DNA from 2 places in the Anaerosinus gibii genome. Region 2 is predicted to be linked to the other one. Evidence: a T-box and tRNA genes for the amino acid it is inferred to sense, from the RefSeq annotation. Region 2 holds a T-box; the other holds one or more tRNA genes.
What was found. The T-box of region 2 lies ahead of pheS (phenylalanine--tRNA ligase subunit alpha). A T-box ahead of a tRNA ligase gene usually reads a tRNA of that ligase, here a tRNA-Phe.

Region 1: it has a tRNA-Phe gene. The T-box ahead of pheS (phenylalanine--tRNA ligase subunit alpha) is inferred to sense a tRNA for this amino acid. The anticodon was not compared.

What each region holds. Positions count from the first base shown of each region.
Region 1 is NZ_CP120678.1:2,592,939-2,597,737, reverse strand. Features, by position in the region: gene purB (adenylosuccinate lyase) at 1-673, shown strand, start outside; gene P3F81_RS12475 (adenylosuccinate synthase) at 714-1,997, shown strand; tRNA gene P3F81_RS12470 (tRNA-Lys) at 2,128-2,203, shown strand; tRNA gene P3F81_RS12465 (tRNA-Glu) at 2,208-2,282, shown strand; tRNA gene P3F81_RS12460 (tRNA-Val) at 2,292-2,367, shown strand; tRNA gene P3F81_RS12455 (tRNA-Asp) at 2,386-2,462, shown strand; tRNA gene P3F81_RS12450 (tRNA-Phe) at 2,467-2,542, shown strand; tRNA gene P3F81_RS12445 (tRNA-Lys) at 2,555-2,630, shown strand; tRNA gene P3F81_RS12440 (tRNA-Glu) at 2,635-2,709, shown strand; tRNA gene P3F81_RS12435 (tRNA-Val) at 2,719-2,794, shown strand; gene P3F81_RS12430 (DUF2164 family protein) at 2,876-3,112, shown strand; gene P3F81_RS12425 (hypothetical protein) at 3,175-3,315, opposite strand; ZMP/ZTP riboswitch at 3,580-3,662, shown strand; gene P3F81_RS12420 (L-lactate MFS transporter) at 3,745-4,799, shown strand, end outside.
Region 2 is NZ_CP120678.1:1,150,690-1,155,488, reverse strand. Features, by position in the region: gene pheT (phenylalanine--tRNA ligase subunit beta) at 1-2,400, opposite strand, end outside; gene pheS (phenylalanine--tRNA ligase subunit alpha) at 2,429-3,451, opposite strand; T-box leader at 3,679-3,893, opposite strand; gene P3F81_RS05490 (TrmH family RNA methyltransferase) at 3,935-4,750, opposite strand; gene P3F81_RS05485 (potassium channel family protein) at 4,747-4,799, opposite strand, start outside.

The DNA of each region.
Region 1 (4,799 bases), 1.2 Mb from region 2:
TAATCTAGCTACACAAGTTATTCAAAGAGATCGCCATGCCGAATATATGACATCTCTTGCTATCGTGGCAAGTTCACTTGAAAAATTTGCGACAGAAGTTCGTAACTTGCAAAGAACAGACATCCGTGAAGTTGAAGAATACTTCAGCCCAGGCCAAAAGGGTTCTTCAGCAATGCCGCATAAACGTAACCCAATTACTTGCGAACGCGTAGCAGGGCTTGCTCGTATCGTTCGTGGTAACGCACTTGCATCTTTAGAGAACGTATCTTTATGGCATGAACGTGATATTACGCATTCTTCCGTAGAACGTGTAATTTTACCAGACAGCACAATTACTGTGGATTATTGCTTACGCAAATTCACAAATATTGTGGATAAATTATTGGTATATCCAGATGCAATGAAAGCAAATATTGAAAAAACTGGCGGACTTATTTTCAGTCAACGCTTATTGCTTGCGATTGTAAGTAAAGGTGTACTTCGTGAAGATGCATATAAATGGGTACAAAGAAATGCAATGGCGAAATGGATGGAAGGCCAAGATTTCAAAACAAATGTATTTAACGATGAAGATATTAAAAAATACTTGTCTCACGAAGAAATTGAGGCTTGCTTTGAGTATTCTTACTACTTACGCTATGTAGATACTATCATGGCTCGTTTCGGTCTATAATAAAAGCTGCTTTTGTGGGCTTAATAAAGAGGTGTATATTATGTCATCAGTTGTCGTAATGGGAACCCAATGGGGCGATGAAGGTAAAGGTAAAATCGTTGACTATTTAGCTGAAAAAGCTGATGTTGTCGTTCGTTATCAAGGTGGCAGCAATGCAGGTCATACTGTTGTTGTAAAAGGAAAAGAATTTAAATTACGTTTATTGCCATCGGGTATTCTATATAAAGGGAAAAAATGCGTAATCGCCAATGGCGTAGTTATTGATCCTGGGGTATTGCTTGAAGAAATGGACGGAATGGTAGCAAAAGGTGTATCCATTGATGATATCCGAATTTCAAACCGTGCCCATGTCATTATGCCATATCATAAAGCGATTGATGAGCTATTCGAGGAAGCTCGTGGCGATAAAAAGATTGGTACGACAAAACGCGGGATTGGTCCGTGTTATATCGATAAAGATGATCGCATAGGAATTCGTATTGTTGATTTAATGGATGAAGAAGAATTCAGTGCAAAACTAAAAACAAATCTTGCGATTAAAAATAAATTATTAAAAGCTGTTTATAACCATGAAGGTTTTGACTTTGAAACAGTGAAAAAAGAGTATCTTGGCTATGCAGATCGTTTACGTAAACATGTAGTCGATACGTCTTCTTTACTAAATAAAGAATTAAATGCGGGCAAAAAAGTACTATTTGAGGGCGCGCAAGCAACTATGCTTGATCTTGACCATGGTACTTACCCTTATGTTACATCTTCGCATCCGATTTCAGGTGGTGTATCTGTAGGGGCAGGCATTGGTCCTAATAAAATTAATACAGTGGTCGGTGTAGTAAAAGCTTACACGACGCGTGTTGGTGAAGGCCCATTCCCAACTGAACAATTAAATGAATATGGTGAAAAAATTCGTGAATGTGGTCGTGAATTTGGCACAGTTACGGGGCGTTCCCGTCGTTGTGGATGGTTTGATGCATGTGTAGTTCGCTACGCAGGTCAATTAAGTGGCATTGACTATATGGCAATCACGCGTTTAGATATCTTAGATACATTTGATAAAATCAAAATGTGTGTAGGATATAAATATAAAGGCGAAATTCTAGATGAAATGCCTGCAAGCTTAAAAGTATTAGGGGAAGTTGAGCCTATATATGAAACATTTGAAGGTTGGATGACAGATATTTCTGGCACTCAATCCTATGATGAATTACCTGAAAAAGCTCGTAAATATATTGAACGCATGGCAGAGGTAACAGGAATTAAGATTGGTATTGTTTCTGTTGGTCCAGGTCGCGAGCAAACAATTGTATTAAAAGAAGTGTTTTAAGTTTAGTTCAGATAGATCTAAATGTGTATGAAATAGGGAATGGGAAGGTAATCTTATCCATTCCTTATTTTCAAAAAAAATGTTGACAAGCATATTTATCTGCATTATAATATTGTCTTGTGAGTAATACGATCCACTAGCTCAGTCGGTAGAGCACCTGACTTTTAATCAGGGTGTCCCGCGTTCGAGTCGCGGGTGGATCACCATTGTGGCCCGTTGGTCAAGCGGTTAAGACACCGCCCTTTCACGGCGGCTTCACGAGTTCGAATCTCGTACGGGTCACCAATTTCATATGGGCGATTAGCTCAGCTGGGAGAGCGCCTGCCTTACAAGCAGGATGTCAGCAGTTCGATCCTGTTATCGCCCACCACTCACCTTTTTGTTTTTTGGCCCGGTAGTTTAGTTGGTTAGAATGCCGCCCTGTCACGGCGGAGGTCAGGGGTTCAAGTCCCCTTCGGGTCGCCATTTTGGCTCTGTAGCTCAGTCGGTAGAGCAGAGGACTGAAAATCCTCGTGTCAGTGGTTCGATTCCACTCGGAGCCACCATTTAAATTTTTTGATCCACTAGCTCAGTCGGTAGAGCACCTGACTTTTAATCAGGGTGTCCCGCGTTCGAGTCGCGGGTGGATCACCATTGTGGCCCGTTGGTCAAGCGGTTAAGACACCGCCCTTTCACGGCGGCTTCACGAGTTCGAATCTCGTACGGGTCACCATTTTTCCATGGGCGATTAGCTCAGCTGGGAGAGCGCCTGCCTTACAAGCAGGATGTCAGCAGTTCGATCCTGTTATCGCCCACCATAAGCTTATATACTCTATTCGATTTAGAATAGAGTTTATTTTTTTATCCAATAGGGCTATCTAAATAAAAGGATTGATAATATGGCCGATTTTAAATTAGATAAACAGAGAAATAAGGAAGCTTTGGAAAGGATTAGAGAATTTTTTTTAGAAGAAACAGGGACGAGATTAAGTGATTTTAAAGCACAATTTTACCTTGATTTTATGTTAGAAGAAATAGGTGAGTTCGTTTATGAACAAGCGCTTGCAGATTGTCATGCCTTGATGACAGATAAGATTGAAGATTTATTTTTACTTGAATATAAAAAGAAACGTTGAAATAAAAAGAACGCAATAAAAATTGCGTTCTTTAATATTTTACGTATAAAGCTTATCGGAAATTAAGCTTCTTTTTTTGTTTGAGATTTACAATCGCGACATTGTGGTTGATAGCAATCGTATTCTTCGGGGGATACAGCTGCATTGGCATAACATTTACCTTCAAAACAATACTGGCAAGAGGAAACTTTTTCTTGTTTCATAGAGGACACAACCTTTCGTATATACTATAGTTATATTATATATTCCTTTTAAAATTAGTAAATGGGATTACAAAATGTATACAAAATATTTTTAATGAAATACTGCTGTATACAAAATATTGTTTTGTTAAAACTACTAGTAACAGCTTAAAAGTTTATTAATTTTAGTTTGTGCATTTTCAGTTGGTTTATTATATAGTTTTAATTAAATTTATTTTTATTGACAGTATAATTTATGCTTGTTATAATTCCTATATAAATGAATATGCCGTGCAGAACTGACGGATATAGTGGAAGTGACCACGTGAACTGCATAGCAATGAAAGCCGACCGTCTGGGCAAAGAGAATGATGCTCAGGCGGTTTTTTGTCGTTTGGGTAGATTTCTCTAAAATCTTTAGTGTTAATTAAAGGAAGGATGGTTGATTTTATGAGAAATCGTTGGTTAATTGCTTTAGCCGCTATTGGTATCCACATCTGCATTGGAAGTGTTTATGCATGGAGCGTTCTTACGCGTCCGATTATGCAGGAGATGGGATTTTCTTTAAAAGAAACGACATGGGCATTTTCTTTAGCTATTTTATTTTTGGGGCTTTCGGCTGGATTTTTAGGTGATTTCGTAGAAAAATATGGACCGAAAAAAAGTGGTCTTGTTTCAATGTGCTTTTTTGGATTAGGGATGTTTGGTACTGCCTTTGCCTTTTATCAACAATCATTGATGCTTTTGTATTTATTCTATGGTGTAATTGGCGGGATAGGTTTGGGTGTGGGATATATCACACCAGTATCGACACTTGTAAAATATTTTCCGAATAACCGTGGATTTGCCACCGGGCTTGCAATTATGGGATTTGGATTTGCCAGCTTAATTGCAGGGCCAGTCATGCAGCATTTAACGGCAACGTATGGCTTGGTTTATAATTTTTTAATTTTAGGCTTTGTTTATATGCTAGTTATGGGCGCTTCAGCATTATATTTAAAACCGCCTGTTGAGAATGAGATCGTAATAAAAAATAAAATTCATTGCAATGTCCATGGATTTATGGCAAATGAAGCATTAAAAACATGGCAATTTAGCGCACTTTGGTGGATTTTTTTTGTGAATATTACTTGTGGTATTGGCCTTTTAGCGGTAGCATCTCCAATGGCGCAAGAGGTTGTACAAATGTCGGCCGCTGAGGCTGCTGCTATTGTTGGTGTGATTGGATTAGTGAATGGACTTGGGCGTATTGTTTGGTCTACTGTTTCTGATTATATTGGAAGAGGGTTCACCTATGTTTTATTCTTTTTTATTCAAATGATAGCCTTTTGGAGGCTGGCTCTAACTACAGATGCACTTGTTTTTCAAGGTTTGATTCTCTTGATTATCAGCTGCTATGGAGGAGGTTTTTCCTGCATGCCAGCATATCTTAGTGATATTTTTGGAACTAAGCAGCTGAGTGCAATTCATGGGCGCATTCTTACTGCATGGGGAATTGCAGGGGT
Region 2 (4,799 bases):
TGCTTTGATAATAGACTCAAAGTATGGATCAATTTCTGCATCAGTTAGAGTTTTCTCGGCAGATTGGAATTGTAACGAAAAGGCTAAACTCTTTTGTCCTTTACCAACTTGCTCACCCATATACACATCAAATAAACAAATATTATTTAATAATTTTCCAGCATTTTTAACAATCATTTTTTCAACTTCACTAGCCGTTATATCATCGGCAACAACTAAAGCTAAGTCACGCGACATCGCTGGATATTTGGGTAATGACTGATAACGACATGTTAAAGCAGAGTATTTCATTAATTTTTCGATATCCATTTCAAACAAATAAGTTTTCTTTGTAATGTTCATTTGTGCTTGTACTTGCGGATGAACTTCGCCAACATATGCAATAATTTCTTTCCCCTTCATAAACAGTGCTGTCTTCCCTGGATGCATTGCATAATGTTCACCAGCTTGAACGGTGTATTTTTGAATTCCTAACCGTTCGAATAAAACTTCAATCACACCTTTTGCATCATAAAAATCTACAGTATCTTTGCCTTGATTCCAAGCAATATCAGTACGCTTGCCTGTTAATGCACCACAAAGCATTAATTTTTCTATCGGTAGTTCTGTTAAAGGCAAAGCTTTTGGCGTAAAAACCGAGCCAATTTCAAATATTTTTAAATCTTCATTTTTCCTTGAAAGATTGCGTGCAATGGTCTCCAAAACACTGCTTACCGCTGTAGTTCTAAGCAATGGAAATTCATCAGTAATTGGATTCATTATTTCTACGGCCTGACGAAGTTGACTATCCACTGGAATATTCAATTTATCAAAGGTCTGTGGGTGAGTAAAGCTAAAAGAAATAATTTCATTCATTCCAGCGGCAACTAAAATATCCTTTACTCTATCGACAAAGCTTTGTTCTTCACTTTGTCCACCTTGCATCATTGATCCATCTGGCAATGTAGAAGCAATACGATTAAATCCATAAATACGCGAAATCTCTTCTGCAATATCTGACATACATCTTACATCATTGCGCCAAGAAGGAACAGTAACCGTAATTTCTTCACCTTTTACACTACTGATTTCAAACTCTAACCGTTTTAATATATCAACCATCACTTGACTAGAGATAGTTGTTCCTAAATGTTTATTCACCTGCGTTGAGGTAAACTTTACTTGACTTGGTAATTCAAAACCTGGATATGCATCCACAATTTCCGGACAAACAGTACAAGCTCCCATTTCTTCTAATAATTGAGCAGCTCTATCTAATGCCTTTACTGTATTGATTACATCAACACCGCGTTCAAATCTTCCGGAAGCTTCAGAATGAAGTCCGCAAGCACGTGCAGTTCTGCGAATATTTGCCCCATTAAATACGGCTGCCTCTAAAACTACAGTTTTAGTTGACTCCGTTACTTCAGAAGCAAGTCCACCCATAACACCGCCTAGACCTGCTGGCTGTACACTATCAGCAATAACTAGCATAGATGGATTTAATTCACGTTTCACATTATCTAACGTTGTCAATTTTTCTCCTTGATTTGCCTGACGAGCAATTAGAACATGTCCAGCTAACATATCATAATCATATGCATGCATCGGTTGCCCAAATTCAAGCATTACAAAGTTTGTAACATCAACAACATTATTGATCGAACGTACTCCTGCAGCTTCAATTCTTTCTTTTATCCAAGCTGGAGATTTCCCAACTTTTACATTTTGTAATACCCTCGCTGAAAATCTTGAACAAAGATTATTTGCTTCAATTTTTACAGAAATTAATTCATTTGCTTTTTTATCTCCATCTTCTTGTAATCGCAACATTGGTTTTTTTACAGAATTTCCAGTTAACACTGCAATTTCTCTTACTATTCCAAGAACACTAAAGCAATCTGCACGATTGGCTGTAAGCTCAAACTCTAAAATAACATCATTTAATCCCAAAACATCCTTTACTTGAATGCCAACCGATGTATCTTTTGGTAAAATATAAATTCCAGATTTAGCGTCATCAGATAAAGAATCTAAATCCAAATTTAACTCTGCTGCCGAGCAAAGCATCCCAAAAGATGCAACCCCACGTAGTTTACCCTTAGAAATTTTCAATCCATTTGGTAATTTAGCGCCTATCATTGCAACTGGTACAATTTGTCCTTCACGAACATTAGTCGCTCCTGTTACAATAATAATCGTTTCTGCCTGACCAACATCTAAAGTACAAATCGATAACTTATCCGCATTAGGATGTTTTTCAATTTGTACAATTTTACCTGTAATAACCTTTTCTAATCCAGCACCCATATCTTTAATATTCTCTACAGGTACACCAGCCATTGTCAATTTATCAGCAATTTGCTCTGGAGTTTCTTTAAAATCTATATAATCTTTTAACCACTTTATTGAAACTTGCATACGCGAACCCCTTTCTCTACCTCAAAAATTAAAACTGACGTAAAAATCTCAAATCATTATCATAGAATAATCTCAAATCATCAATACCATATAAAAGCATTGCAATTCGTTCAACACCCATTCCAAATGCAAAACCACTTACTTCATTAGGATCATATCCACTCATTTCTAAAACACGGGGATGCACCATTCCAGACCCTAATATTTCTAACCATCCTGTCCCCTTACATACACGACAGCCCTTCCCCTGACACATTACGCAAGAAATATCAACTTCTGCACTTGGTTCCGTAAACGGAAAAAAGCTTGGTCTAAATCTAACACCGACATTTTCATTGAAAATCTGATGAATAAAAGTTTCTAACATTCCTTTTAAATCAGAGAAACTAATATTTTTGTCAACAACTAAACCTTCCACCTGGGTAAACATAGGTGAATGTGTTGCATCATAATCGCGACGATATACTTTTCCTGGAGCAATAATACGAATAGGACTATTCGGTTCATTCGCTTGCATTGTTCGCGCTTGAACAGGTGAAGTATGGGTTCTAAGTAAAATTTCCTCTGTAATATAAAACGAATCTTGCATATCACGTGCAGGATGATCTTTCGGTAAATTCAACGCTTCAAAGTTAAAATGATCTTGTTCTACTTCTGGTCCTTCAGCAACACTAAATCCCATTTGCATAAAAATGCTTTTGATACGATTTAACGTTAACGTAAGTGGATGTAAATGACCCACTTGATTTATTCTCCCCGGTAAAGTAACATCAATTTTTTCTGCTTTTAAACGCGCTGCTAATTCTATCGCTTTTAATTCATTGTTTTTATTGTTTAACATACTTTCTAGCTCAGCACGAACTTCATTGACCATTTGCCCTACTTTGGGACGATCTTCAGGGCTTAATGCACCCAATCCACGTAAGATCGTCGTTAAACTTCCTTTTTTCCCAAGGTACTCTACTCTTAATTCATTTAGAGCATTAAGATTTTCCGCTGCAGAAAATGCTTGTATAGCTTCTGCTTTTAAACTTTTCAACTGCTGTTCCATAAAAACCTCCTGAATATTTTATCCGATGGCTAACGGGGTCATCTATCGAAATAAGCGATTCACACAAAATCAAAGATTTTGGTTCTTTGCTTATAATACTCCCGCTCCTTTAAGCGGAAGTAAAGACCTCGTAACCCCCTGGATTACTTGTCTGATTTCAGTGGGAGTTAAAACTCCTACTGAAACAGCCTTGTTTATGCTTATAAAATAAAAAACTCCCACCCCTGTAAAGGGGCGAAAGTTTACTTTCGCGGTACCACCCTAATTGATACTCAAAACCTTAACGCGGCAAACGTTCCAACTACTTAAACAACACATGTTTATTTCACCAGAAAAACTCCAGAGCGAACTTTCAACGAATTGATATGATTATGCTTCCAGTCACGGCAATAATCTCCCTGAAAAATCAAAATCAGCTTACTTTCTCCTTCATCGTCTAAAACCATATTATCTTTCGGATTATAACACATTCAACAAAAAATCTCAACAATTCCTAGAAATTCTTTGCCTTAAACTTTCATAAATAATAATTGCAGCCGAAGTTGCTACATTTAACGATTCAGCATCGCCTTGCATTGGGATAAATACTTTTTCACTTGCACCTATTAACAATGTATCACTTACGCCATTTCCTTCATTACCAAAAATCATTGCCGTTGGTTTAGCAAAATCACATGAAAAATAAGTTTTAGCAGTTTTATCAAGTGCAGCTGCATAAGTTCTAATAGAATTCTTTTTCACAAACTGCAATAGATCCTCTGTCTCTACATCTTCAATAATAGGTACATGAAACAGTGCCCCCATTGCCGACCGCACTGTTTTTCCATTAAAAATATCAGCAGACCCCTTCGTTAAAATTACTCCGCTACATCCTGCAGCATCCGCAGTACGAATAATAGTCCCAACATTTCCAGGGTCTTGCACGCTATCCATAATTACGACAACCGGGTTTTCAGCTCTTTTTAATATATCTGATAAATTATACTGGTGCTTCTTTACCACCAATAAAATCCCCTGTGAGCCTTTTGTTTCACAAACTTTATCATAAATACTTTGATTCACCCGATATAGGGCACAATTTCTCGTTTTCAATTCATCTACCAAGTGCAAAATTCTCTCGTTTTTCACAGAGTCTAAGTAAATGGCAAATTTAATTTCCCAATCAGATTTCAGTACCTCTTCAACTAATCTAGTCCCTTCCGCAATAAAAACTTGATGCATGTCTCTATACTTTTTCTGTTTTAAACTAGCAGCTAATTTAATATGTGCATTTTGCAAACTGGTAATTACTTCGCTCACTCTAGTTCCTCCAAGCCGTTAATGCTTTCATTGCTACCGACAACAACAA